Regions from separate parts of the Chryseobacterium sp. NRRL B-14798 genome, predicted to be linked through region 1. Evidence: riboswitches for the same ligand, from Rfam matches in the RefSeq annotation. Region 1 holds a riboswitch; the other holds the start of a gene.

Region 1 (4,875 bases):
CAGCGACTTTTCGTAATCATTTTTCCAGATATTTCTACCGTCAACAACTCCTAATGAAAGGCTTACACTTTCAGGAATGCTATTCAGAATATTATCCAGCTGCTCAGGATTTCTAACCAGATCAACATGCAATGTATTGACGGGAAGTGAAACGGCAAGTGAAGTATTGTCTTTTAACCCGTCAAAATAGGAAGCCACAATAAATTTCAGTTTCGGGAAACGTTTTCTGATTTCGGCATACACATAACGGTAAGTTTCTTTGGCTTTCTCTGTTAAATCCAATGCCAGGAAAGGTTCATCAAACTGGATCCATTCTGCACCCTGTTCCTGAAGTTTGGTTAAAATCTCTGTATAAACAGGAAGAAGACTTCCGGCCAGATCCAGTTTATCAAATCCTTCTTCTTTTTCTTTTCCTAATAACAGATAAGAAACCAGCCCGATAATAACCGGTTTCGCATTGATTCCAGCTTGTTTTGCTCCTGCAAATTCATTGAAAATTTTATCTGAGCTCAGCTTAAACTGTTGATTTTTATAAAATTCCGGAACGATGTAATGATAGTTGGTATCGAACCATTTGGTCATTTCCATGGCGGTGATATCCAATCCATCTTTCTGATAGCCTCTTGCCATGGCAAAATAAAGATCCAGCTCAGTATTGTTTTTTTTAAGCACCACTTCATGGTACCGTGTTGGAATGGCACCTACGACAAGGCTCATATCCAATACCTGATCATAGTATGAAAAATCATTACACGGGATAAGATCTATCCCTGCTTCTTTCTGGATATTCCAGTTTTGACTGCAGAGAGTTCTTCCGGTGTTCAGAAGTTCTTCCAAAAGGATTTTACCTGACCAGTACTGCTCGCAGGCTTTTTTGAGTTCTCTTTTGCTACCAATACGCGGATAGCCAAGAATGTGAGTTTGCATTTTTTTAAACTTTTTAATTAAACTTATTGGGAAGTCCTTTACAATGCTTCGTTATGTTGCGGAAAAAGTTTCAGGAAAATAGTGACATAGCAGACAATGTATTTCCCTTCAGAAGAAAATACAAAATTTGATATACCATCTGTATGACCCAAAGCTTCAGCCCGCGAAAGCATTGTCAATTCAGTAAAGGCAGGTCTCCTGACTTGTAACAGTTTCCGTCATCCTTCCCGCTTTTGGCAGTGGATCTGCAAGGACAGAAACTTTTGGTGGGTTACTTACAGTTGCGCGACAGCTCGTGATTTGCACACGATTCCCTATTAATCTACCTTAAGTAAAACCTTTCCTGTTTGATGAAGTATCTGTAAAGAACTGTACTTTTACCTTTAACAAAGGTTATCAGTAAAAGTTTTTAATTTTGTGTAAAATTAGTAATACAGAATAAAACCACAACTGGAAACAAATAATTAAGCAAATTAAACTTCAGGAATTAAAAATAAAAGCATATAATTCTTTATATTTGACTGTTTTAATCATTTAAAAGAATAATATTCTGTGGAACAACTCGATGATAAGGATGTACAGCTGCTCAGGCTCCTCCAGAAAAACGCCAAACTTACCGTTAAAGAGCTCGCTAAAGAAGTGAACCTTTCTACTTCACCGGTTTTCGAAAGGGTAAAAAGGCTTGAACAGGAAGGTTTTGTTAAAAGATATGCGGCAGTTCTTGATGCTGAAAAACTGAACCGTGGATTTACGGTGTTTTGCCAGATCAAACTTAAAATTCACGACCGGTCTGTGGGGTATGATTTTGTAAAAGAAATTTTAGAAATTGAAGAAGTTGCGGAATGTTACAATATTTCCGGAGATTTTGATTTCCTTCTGAAAGTGCAGGTGCGGGATATGAAGCATTATCAGGATTTTGTATTTAACAAGCTGGGATCCGTAGATTCTATCGGCAGCACGCACAGTACTTTTGTGATGGCTGAGGTAAAAAACAACCATGGACTGACGATATAGATTTCTTTTAAAGTTAACACCGTCTGAGGATAAAAAAATCCGTCAATAATGACGGATACTATAATTATTTTGTTTTTTAGTACTTAATTGGCAGCCGGATCCGTAAGTTCTGTTGTTAAACCTATTGATTTTAACAGGTTCTTACTGTCGAAAAGCAATGTTGTATAATGTTTCCCTTTTTTAAAAACCAGTTTTGACCCTCCCGGAAATTCACTGTCTGCTCCCGATTTTTGTATTTTGGCATTGTACTTACCGAACTTCGTTTTACTGTCCTGTAATGTACTTTTATTCAGAACAAGACCAAAAGGAAGTCCTTCCACAATGACAGATTTATTGTCTGAAGTCACAAAAAACATCTCATTGATACTATTGTCTTTTCCCAGGCTGCAATAAAGCTCCAGTCCTGTTTTCATAGGCCATTTTGCATATTTTTCTTCGTTGGCATCTTCATAAAAAACAGTTTTTACGTTCAACGCTTTTGAAATTTTATCCGGAGTCTGTGGGAATATGAATTCTGAGTTTTTGTCCAGTAAAGAACCCAACACGGCTGTTTTCTGTGAAAATGCAGTTGCACTTAATACCAGAAAAAAGATGGTGACAATGAAATGGAATGGTCTCGTCTGCATAAAAATATTTTAAATTGTAATGATTTGATGGCTAAAGATATTAAAATTTTGGGCAAAGCTCTATTTTAAGCAATTTTTTACATCGCACTTCTGTTTTTGGCTATTTTCTTTCCTGTAAATTGAACACGGTACCGGCAGGATCGGTAATCCAGTGCATATTTTCAGGAAGCTCTTCTATTTCGTCACAGGTTTCCACACCGTTTGACAGCAGATATAGTGTAGCAGCTTCTACATCGGGAACGGTAAGCTGGAGCCATGTTTCAGAATGGGTATAGTTATCAACACAATCCAGCCATATGATATTATTCCCGAATTTCACCTCGTGGGTTCTGGAAACAGTGGGATTTTTTATCGGCTTTTCCTCAACTTTCAATTTTAAAATATCCCTGTAAAAAGCAACCGTTTTTTCGTATGTATTTTTGGGAATTTTGATAGCAATATTAATTCCTGCCTCAAATTTTGTATTCATAGTATAGATTTTGAACTTTATAAACAGATTTCAATTCTTTGATGGCATTCTATTATTTCAAAAAAACATTCAGATAATTCACAATCATTGCCGTCTGCATCATCAGGCTTACATGGGTTTGTCCGGGAGCGATAGCCAGCTGGGACTTTGGTAATTCGCCCATATCTGCAAAAACATCACCTCCCAATAATTTATAGGTTTTTGAAAGTTCTGTTTTATCCAATCCGTCATTATCACCAGCTATGATTAAGACAGGCACCGGAATTTTAGAGATATTATCATCACCCAGGTCGAAAGGCTGTCCGGCAGAAGCCATCATCTGCTCCAAAAATGGTTTCCATTTTGTTTTATCAGGTGCTACAGCATTATAGGCAGTATGCATAGGGCTGTTTGTGAAGAGTTCAGGTTTCATTCCTTCAAGAGCTTTATTTACTTCGGGCAGCCATCCGTTAGTTTTATAGGTTGATGAAATGATAACCAGTTTGTTCAGTCTTTCCGGACTTTGAATAGCCAGTTTATAGGCCACTTCACCTCCAAAGCTGTACCCTGCCACATCTGCCTTGTCTATTTTCAGATAGTCCATTACCTTTGTAACATCACTGGCTAAAGTAGCATGTGATAATTTCCTTTCTGAAAAAGGCGTGTGACCATGTCCCTGTAATTCAAGAGCTATTACTTTTCTGTTTTTGGACAATTCCGGGATCAATTCACCCCAGTTCAAATCAATCGTCATGAAAGCGCCATGTAACAGTACAAGAGGCTTTCCTTTGCCATAGACTTCATAATAAACTTTGATGCCATTAACAGGTGCATAACCACTTTCAGAAGGTTTTATTTTTTGTCCATATACCGGAGAGGAGGCAAGGATAATAATAAAGAACAATACTGCAGAGAATTTGAATAGACTTTTCATAATATTATCAGATTTGGTGGATTAATTTTAAGTCAAAGTTACCAACCCGATCGGAAAACGGACTTGTCACAGGGCAAGATTTTATAGAAATGAGAGGAATAGTTTAAGGATTGGTTTAAACTTATTCCCAAAAAACATTTTACTTCATTACATAAAATAAACTTTAATCATTCTACAATTAAGCAACTAAAAAATAAAAATTTTACAATAATTCTATCATGGTTGATAAAATTTTATTAATTTCGAATTGAACTAAACGTACAATTTATTATGAAAAATTTAAAGAAAATCGAAAGAAAAGAATTGAAAACAATTAAGGGAGGAATTGACTGCAGAGGTGGTCAACTTTGTTTAATCGGTGGTAAGTGGCAATGTATGCCTTACGACGGATGCGGTGGCGGAAACCAGCCTTAATTTCAGTGTAATTCAATTACTTGACTATGAAAAATGTAAAAAAAATTTCAAGAGACCAGTTGAGGAATATTAATGGCGGAGCGACAAGCTGCTCTGAAGCCTGCTGCCCACCTCCGGGAATCAAAAGATGTCCATGGGTGATCTGTGTAGCGCCATGTGATATTTTAAGTTAAAAGACTGTATTCTCAAAATAAGCCCTGCAATTCATATGAGTTGCAGGGTTTTATTTTATAGTATAAAGTAAAAACTCTCATTATTATGTTTCTTTATTATTAAATATAAAACTTAGTTTCCAGCTGTTTAAATTTAAAAATTAAATTTATTGGATAAACGTTTAACCTAAATTTAATCTCTACATTCAATAAGTTAACAATTTATTCATATTGAAAAAAGACAACAATAAAGTAAAACGCTGATAATGAAGATGTTGGTTATTTTTAAAAAAAGTGCGAAATTACATATTTTTCGGAAACCACCAAAAAAAACAGCTATTGTTTTTTTACTATTTTCTG
Region 2 (4,875 bases), 1.7 Mb from region 1:
TCAGCAATTCCTTTCAAAGCAAATGCTTCCAGACTTTTACCATAATTCTTCCGGGCATAGCTGACAGACTGTAAAAATGACTCTTGTGCTTTGTCAATCTCATTAAGGTTCAGATAACAGTATCCAATATTGTAGTATACCACACTCATATTGGAGTAAGTGGTTTTCTTTACAGGAACCTTTTCATAATTCTGTATGGAAATCAGGAACTTTTCCAAAGCAATTTCTGAATTAGACTGGCTTTTGTAAACCATTCCTCTTATCGCATAGCTTGCTGCAGTCTCACTATATTTTTCAGGATTTTTTTCAGGAATTTTTGCAATATACTGTTCAGCCTCATTCAGTGTTTCAAGACATTTGTTAAAAAGTTCCATTTGCTGATACTGGATAGCGACTGAAATGAGAACCCCGGCTTGGCTTCTGGGGTCATTGGTTTTTTGTAGAAGTTCTTTTGCTTTTAAAATATATTGTAAAGATTCCTCAAAATTTCTTTTAGCAATATTGGCTGTTGAAAGCAGCATATAGAGATCAATGGAGGTTTTTATATCATGAGATTTTTTTAATAATTGTTCCCCGATTTTGATGGTGTTATCGGGGTTGTCATAAATTTCAAGTTTTGCTTTTTTTATTAAGACACTATCGGGTGTCTTTTGGCCTTTCACACAATGACAAAAAACAGCCAGCAGCAGTACTATTTTTAAAATTGATTTCATAAGACTTTTGTTTTACTGATTTCCTGAATATAGGTGTTGGGAGACATGCCGGTAACAGATTTGAAAACAGTTGTAAAAGCACTGTGTGAAGAAAACCCGGAATATTCTGCAAGATAGCTCACTTTATAATTAAGAAAAGTAGAATCAGTTCTTAATAGCTGTACAATATGATTGATTCTAAGTTTATTAATGTATCCATTGAAGTTTTTTTCCTTACTGTTAATAATTTCGGAAAGGTACTTTGTATTGATTTCCATTTGAGAAGAAAGCAGCGACAGAGACATGTTTTTATTGAGAAACCTATCGGATTTTTCAAATTCTTCTAGCTTTTGGAGAATTTCATCTTCTTTTTCCTTCGATATTTTTGGCGTCCCGTTATCTTTTATTGTATTTGTTTTGTTTGAAATAGCCGGCTGAGTCTTTTGGCTGGTCTGCTTTTCAAAGAAATCAAACTGTTTTTTTAAATCTTTATTTTTACCTCTAATGACTAAAAAATAGGCAAGCAAGCCCAGGATTATCAAAGATAAAATGAAGATTAAAACCGAGGAAGATCTTAAAAGCATATACCTCTGAAATTCAATGTTTTTATTCTGATTGGTTTCCACAAGCTTCACCAGATATCGTATCCCTTCTTTTGAACCGGAATCTGTTTTTGTTTTTAAATCAGTGTAAAGTTTATTGTACTGATGATATTTTGCATCATTATGTACCGCGTAATAATTACGGGACAGTGATTCGTAAATTTTAATTTTTAAATTATTAAACGGAAGATTCTCGATCAATCGAAGACCTGCCTCCAATTTTTGAATAGAGGTTGCATAATCCTGCTTCAGAAAATAGTATTGGGACAGATTCTCATAAGCCAAACCTAAAAGAAACGGCTGGTTTTTCTGAGATTCAAGATCAGCAATCACATTTTCTATAAGTATTTTATATTCTATTGATTTATTCTGCTTCAGCAGATAAGAAGAGCGAAAAATTCTGTTTTCTATTTTTAAAATTCTGTTCTCTTCATTATGATTCCCAAGGTATTGGTTGCTTTTATCAAGATTTTGTAAGGCTTCAGGATAGTTTCTGTTGATTCCTGAGTTTAATGCCTGAAGCTGATACAATTTTGCAGTGGTGATTCTTAAGGAACGATCATTACTTTTAGGAAGTTTCTGATCGGATAAAAGATTGGTAATAATTGTCTTTGACTGATTGTATAAACCCAGATTCTGATACTGATCAGCAAGATTATAACCACTGAAGACCTGCATAAAATATGAAAGGTTATTTTTCTGATCAATATCTTCTTTTTGAGCAAAAATATTGACAGACTGTACATAGTCTCCCTTCAGGGCAAAAGCTTGTGAAATAATATTTTGAAGTACAATTTTGTGTTCCGCGTTTTGATCACTCACAAGAATTCCCTGGGTATAACTGATGCATTCGTCGGGATTCTGATACAATTTCAGAAATGCTTTATCTGCTAGCATATTGAAGTCGGGGCCGGACTGTCCTTTGGTAATAAGGAAGCAGAAAATAAACAGTAAGATTTGAAATAATTTTTGTCCTGATAAATTGTTTTTTGTGTTTTTTTGAATAATTCCGGTAAAATCCATATTCAAAATATTGTTTTATATCTATTTGGTTATTAGTATTTTAAAAATTAAACTCTTTTAAAATTCACGAATTATGAAAGTCAATTTCTTTTAATTGAGTGAATGTTGTATTAATATTGTTTTCACCAATTCAAAACGCTAAATATAATAAAATATGAAAAATTTTTACAGAATGTCAATGAAAATATTGATAGCTTATCTTTTCTTGAAATTTGGTTTTGCAGAAGCGCAGCTTACTGTAATCGGCTTGGGAAATTATAATGTAGGCGCAGTATCGGATAATGGAGTAGTAAGCTTGCACACCAGTGCAGGAAGTATATATAAATGGAATGCTGCAGGAGGACTCGTACAGATAGGTTCTATAACAAACGGATATCCGGCTGCAGGCAGAACCATTGTTTCGAATGACGGAACCAAAATATCGTCGTCGGTTACCAATGCCGCAACAGGATTCAATGAAATATCTACTTATGATGTCGCTACGGCCACATGGGTAAACAGAGGCGGGCTTGTACCTACAGGATGGGATGGCAGCGTAAGCTCTACCTGGGGAATGTCGACTGATGGAAATACTATTGTTGGTCTTGGTTTTCTCACCGCAGCGAATGCGCATGCTGTGAAATGGGATGAAGTAAACGGCGTGGTAGATCTGGGAAGTATAGTTCCCGGACGCAGCTCCAGAGCAAACGCAATCAATGCAGCAGGAACAGTGATTGTAGGCTGGCAGGATGAATCAACCGGAACAAGAAGCGGAGCAAAATGGCAGGATGGAGTGGAAAGTTTTATTACAGATAATAATGGGAATCATGTAGGAGAAGCAGGAGGAATTTCTGCTGACGGAAATACAATAATAGGTTCGGCAAATCCTAATCCTTATGTATGGAATGCTGTGAGCGGACTTACTTATATAACGCATCCTAATGCTTCTTTCAGCTTCAAAGGAGGTGCCACCGGGATTTCTGCTGATGGGAAAAAAGTGATCGGGTATTACAGAGCATTTGGGGCTCCTCCCATGTCAGGAGAAGGCTTTATCTGGACCTCTGCCGCCGGGAGAATTAACCTGAATGATTATGCGGCATCTTTAGGAATTGCCACTAATGGAGTAACAATGGGACTTCCTCTTGCAATTTCACAGGACGGAAAGAAAATTGCCGGGTCAGGGACGAATGCTTCAGGGCAGATGATTGCTTTTTACCTGGATACTTCTGAATTTTTATCGGTGAGTGATGCTGTGAAAGAGAAAAACAATACAAGTATCTATCCTAATCCAGTGGCTGACATCCTGTATTTTAAAGGAAAAGGAAAAATAGAGAAAGCAGAAATTTATAATATGGTTGGACAAAAGGTAAAATCATTGGATACTGTAGAAGGACAGATTGATGTTTCATCCCTGTCAAAAGGAGATTATATTTTACAATATTCCGTAAAAGGAGTACAACAGGAGTCTTATAAATTTATTAAAAAGTAACATATATAAATAGTAAAGTAGTGGGATGAATGGCTGTTTTCAATATTGAAAGCGGCCGTTCTTTTTTGTGTATATAACAAAAGGATAGCATATTTTGTATAGAAAAGTCTGGTTTTTGGCAAATACATATAAAAAACTATCTTTGCAAAAATTTTGGTTTCCAGTATTTTGGAATGAAAAGGGAATCGGGTGTAACTCCCGGACTGTCCCCGCAACTGTAAATCGCAACACAAGTTTCTGCAAAACGCCACTGTGTAAAAACGGGAAGGAGCAGAATGCGAAAGTCAGGAGACCTGCCAGGATTATAATTAAAAACATATTGCTTTCGGAGGAAAAGTAAAAAAGTATGGATATAAAAAGATCTTTAGTACTGCTTTTTTCATCTTATGGGTGTTTTCTTTTTGGACAAGAGAAAACTATTGACACTATTTATGTCTTCGACAACCAGATGAACAGGGTGAAACTTTTTCATCCCGTAAAAACAATTACAGCAGAAGATGCTGAAAAAAACTCCGGTAATCTTTCGGAGCTTCTGAGGTTTCAGTCGCAGGTTTTCATTAAAGAAAATGGCCGTGGTGCTGTTTCTTCGCCTTCTTTCAGAGGAACAACTGCCCAGCAGACTGCATTCGTATGGAACGGAATTAATATCAATTCTAATTTTTTAGGCCAGGGAGATATCAATAATATTGCTTTGTTCGGCTATGATCAGATCGGTATCAAAGCGGGTGGAGGAAGTGTAGTGTACGGAAGTGGTGCCATCGGGGGAAGTATTCACCTGAATAATACTCTTGATTTTAATAAAGGCTTCCATGGTTCTTTATTCTCTGAAGTGGCTTCCTTTAATACCTATAATAACTTTGTAAAAGGTTCTTACAGCAATGATAAGTTCAGTTTTAAAGCCTCCGGAAATTATTCTGTAAGTGAAAATGATTATAAGGTAAGCGATCTGAATTACATCAACAGAAACGGGAATTATTACAATACGACGTTCAATGTAGGAGCATCCTATAAAATTACAAACGATCATAAGGTTTCGTGGCAAAGCCAGTTTTTTGATTCTTCACAGCATTATCCTGTATATGAGGAAACG

What was found. Region 1 has a riboswitch for cobalamin ahead of metE (5-methyltetrahydropteroyltriglutamate--homocysteine S-methyltransferase). Riboswitches for the same ligand answer to the same signal wherever they lie in the genome.
Region 2: another riboswitch for cobalamin. It lies ahead of AB1278_RS06415 (TonB-dependent receptor plug domain-containing protein); the one in region 1 lies ahead of metE (5-methyltetrahydropteroyltriglutamate--homocysteine S-methyltransferase).

What each region holds. Positions count from the first base shown of each region.
Region 1 covers NZ_JBFLUL010000005.1:3,035,092-3,039,966, forward strand. Annotated here, with positions in the region: gene metE (5-methyltetrahydropteroyltriglutamate--homocysteine S-methyltransferase) at 1-927, opposite strand, end outside; cobalamin riboswitch at 1,099-1,284, opposite strand; gene AB1278_RS14130 (Lrp/AsnC family transcriptional regulator) at 1,480-1,941, shown strand; gene AB1278_RS14135 (hypothetical protein) at 2,025-2,567, opposite strand; gene AB1278_RS14140 (VOC family protein) at 2,668-3,036, opposite strand; gene AB1278_RS14145 (alpha/beta fold hydrolase) at 3,089-3,949, opposite strand; gene AB1278_RS14150 (bacteriocin-like protein) at 4,220-4,363, shown strand; gene AB1278_RS14155 (bacteriocin-like protein) at 4,390-4,536, shown strand.
Region 2 covers NZ_JBFLUL010000005.1:1,330,143-1,335,017, forward strand. Annotated here, with positions in the region: gene AB1278_RS06400 (tetratricopeptide repeat protein) at 1-713, opposite strand, end outside; gene AB1278_RS06405 (helix-turn-helix domain-containing protein) at 710-2,317, opposite strand; gene AB1278_RS06410 (T9SS type A sorting domain-containing protein) at 2,472-3,785, shown strand; cobalamin riboswitch at 3,923-4,100, shown strand; gene AB1278_RS06415 (TonB-dependent receptor plug domain-containing protein) at 4,132-4,875, shown strand, end outside.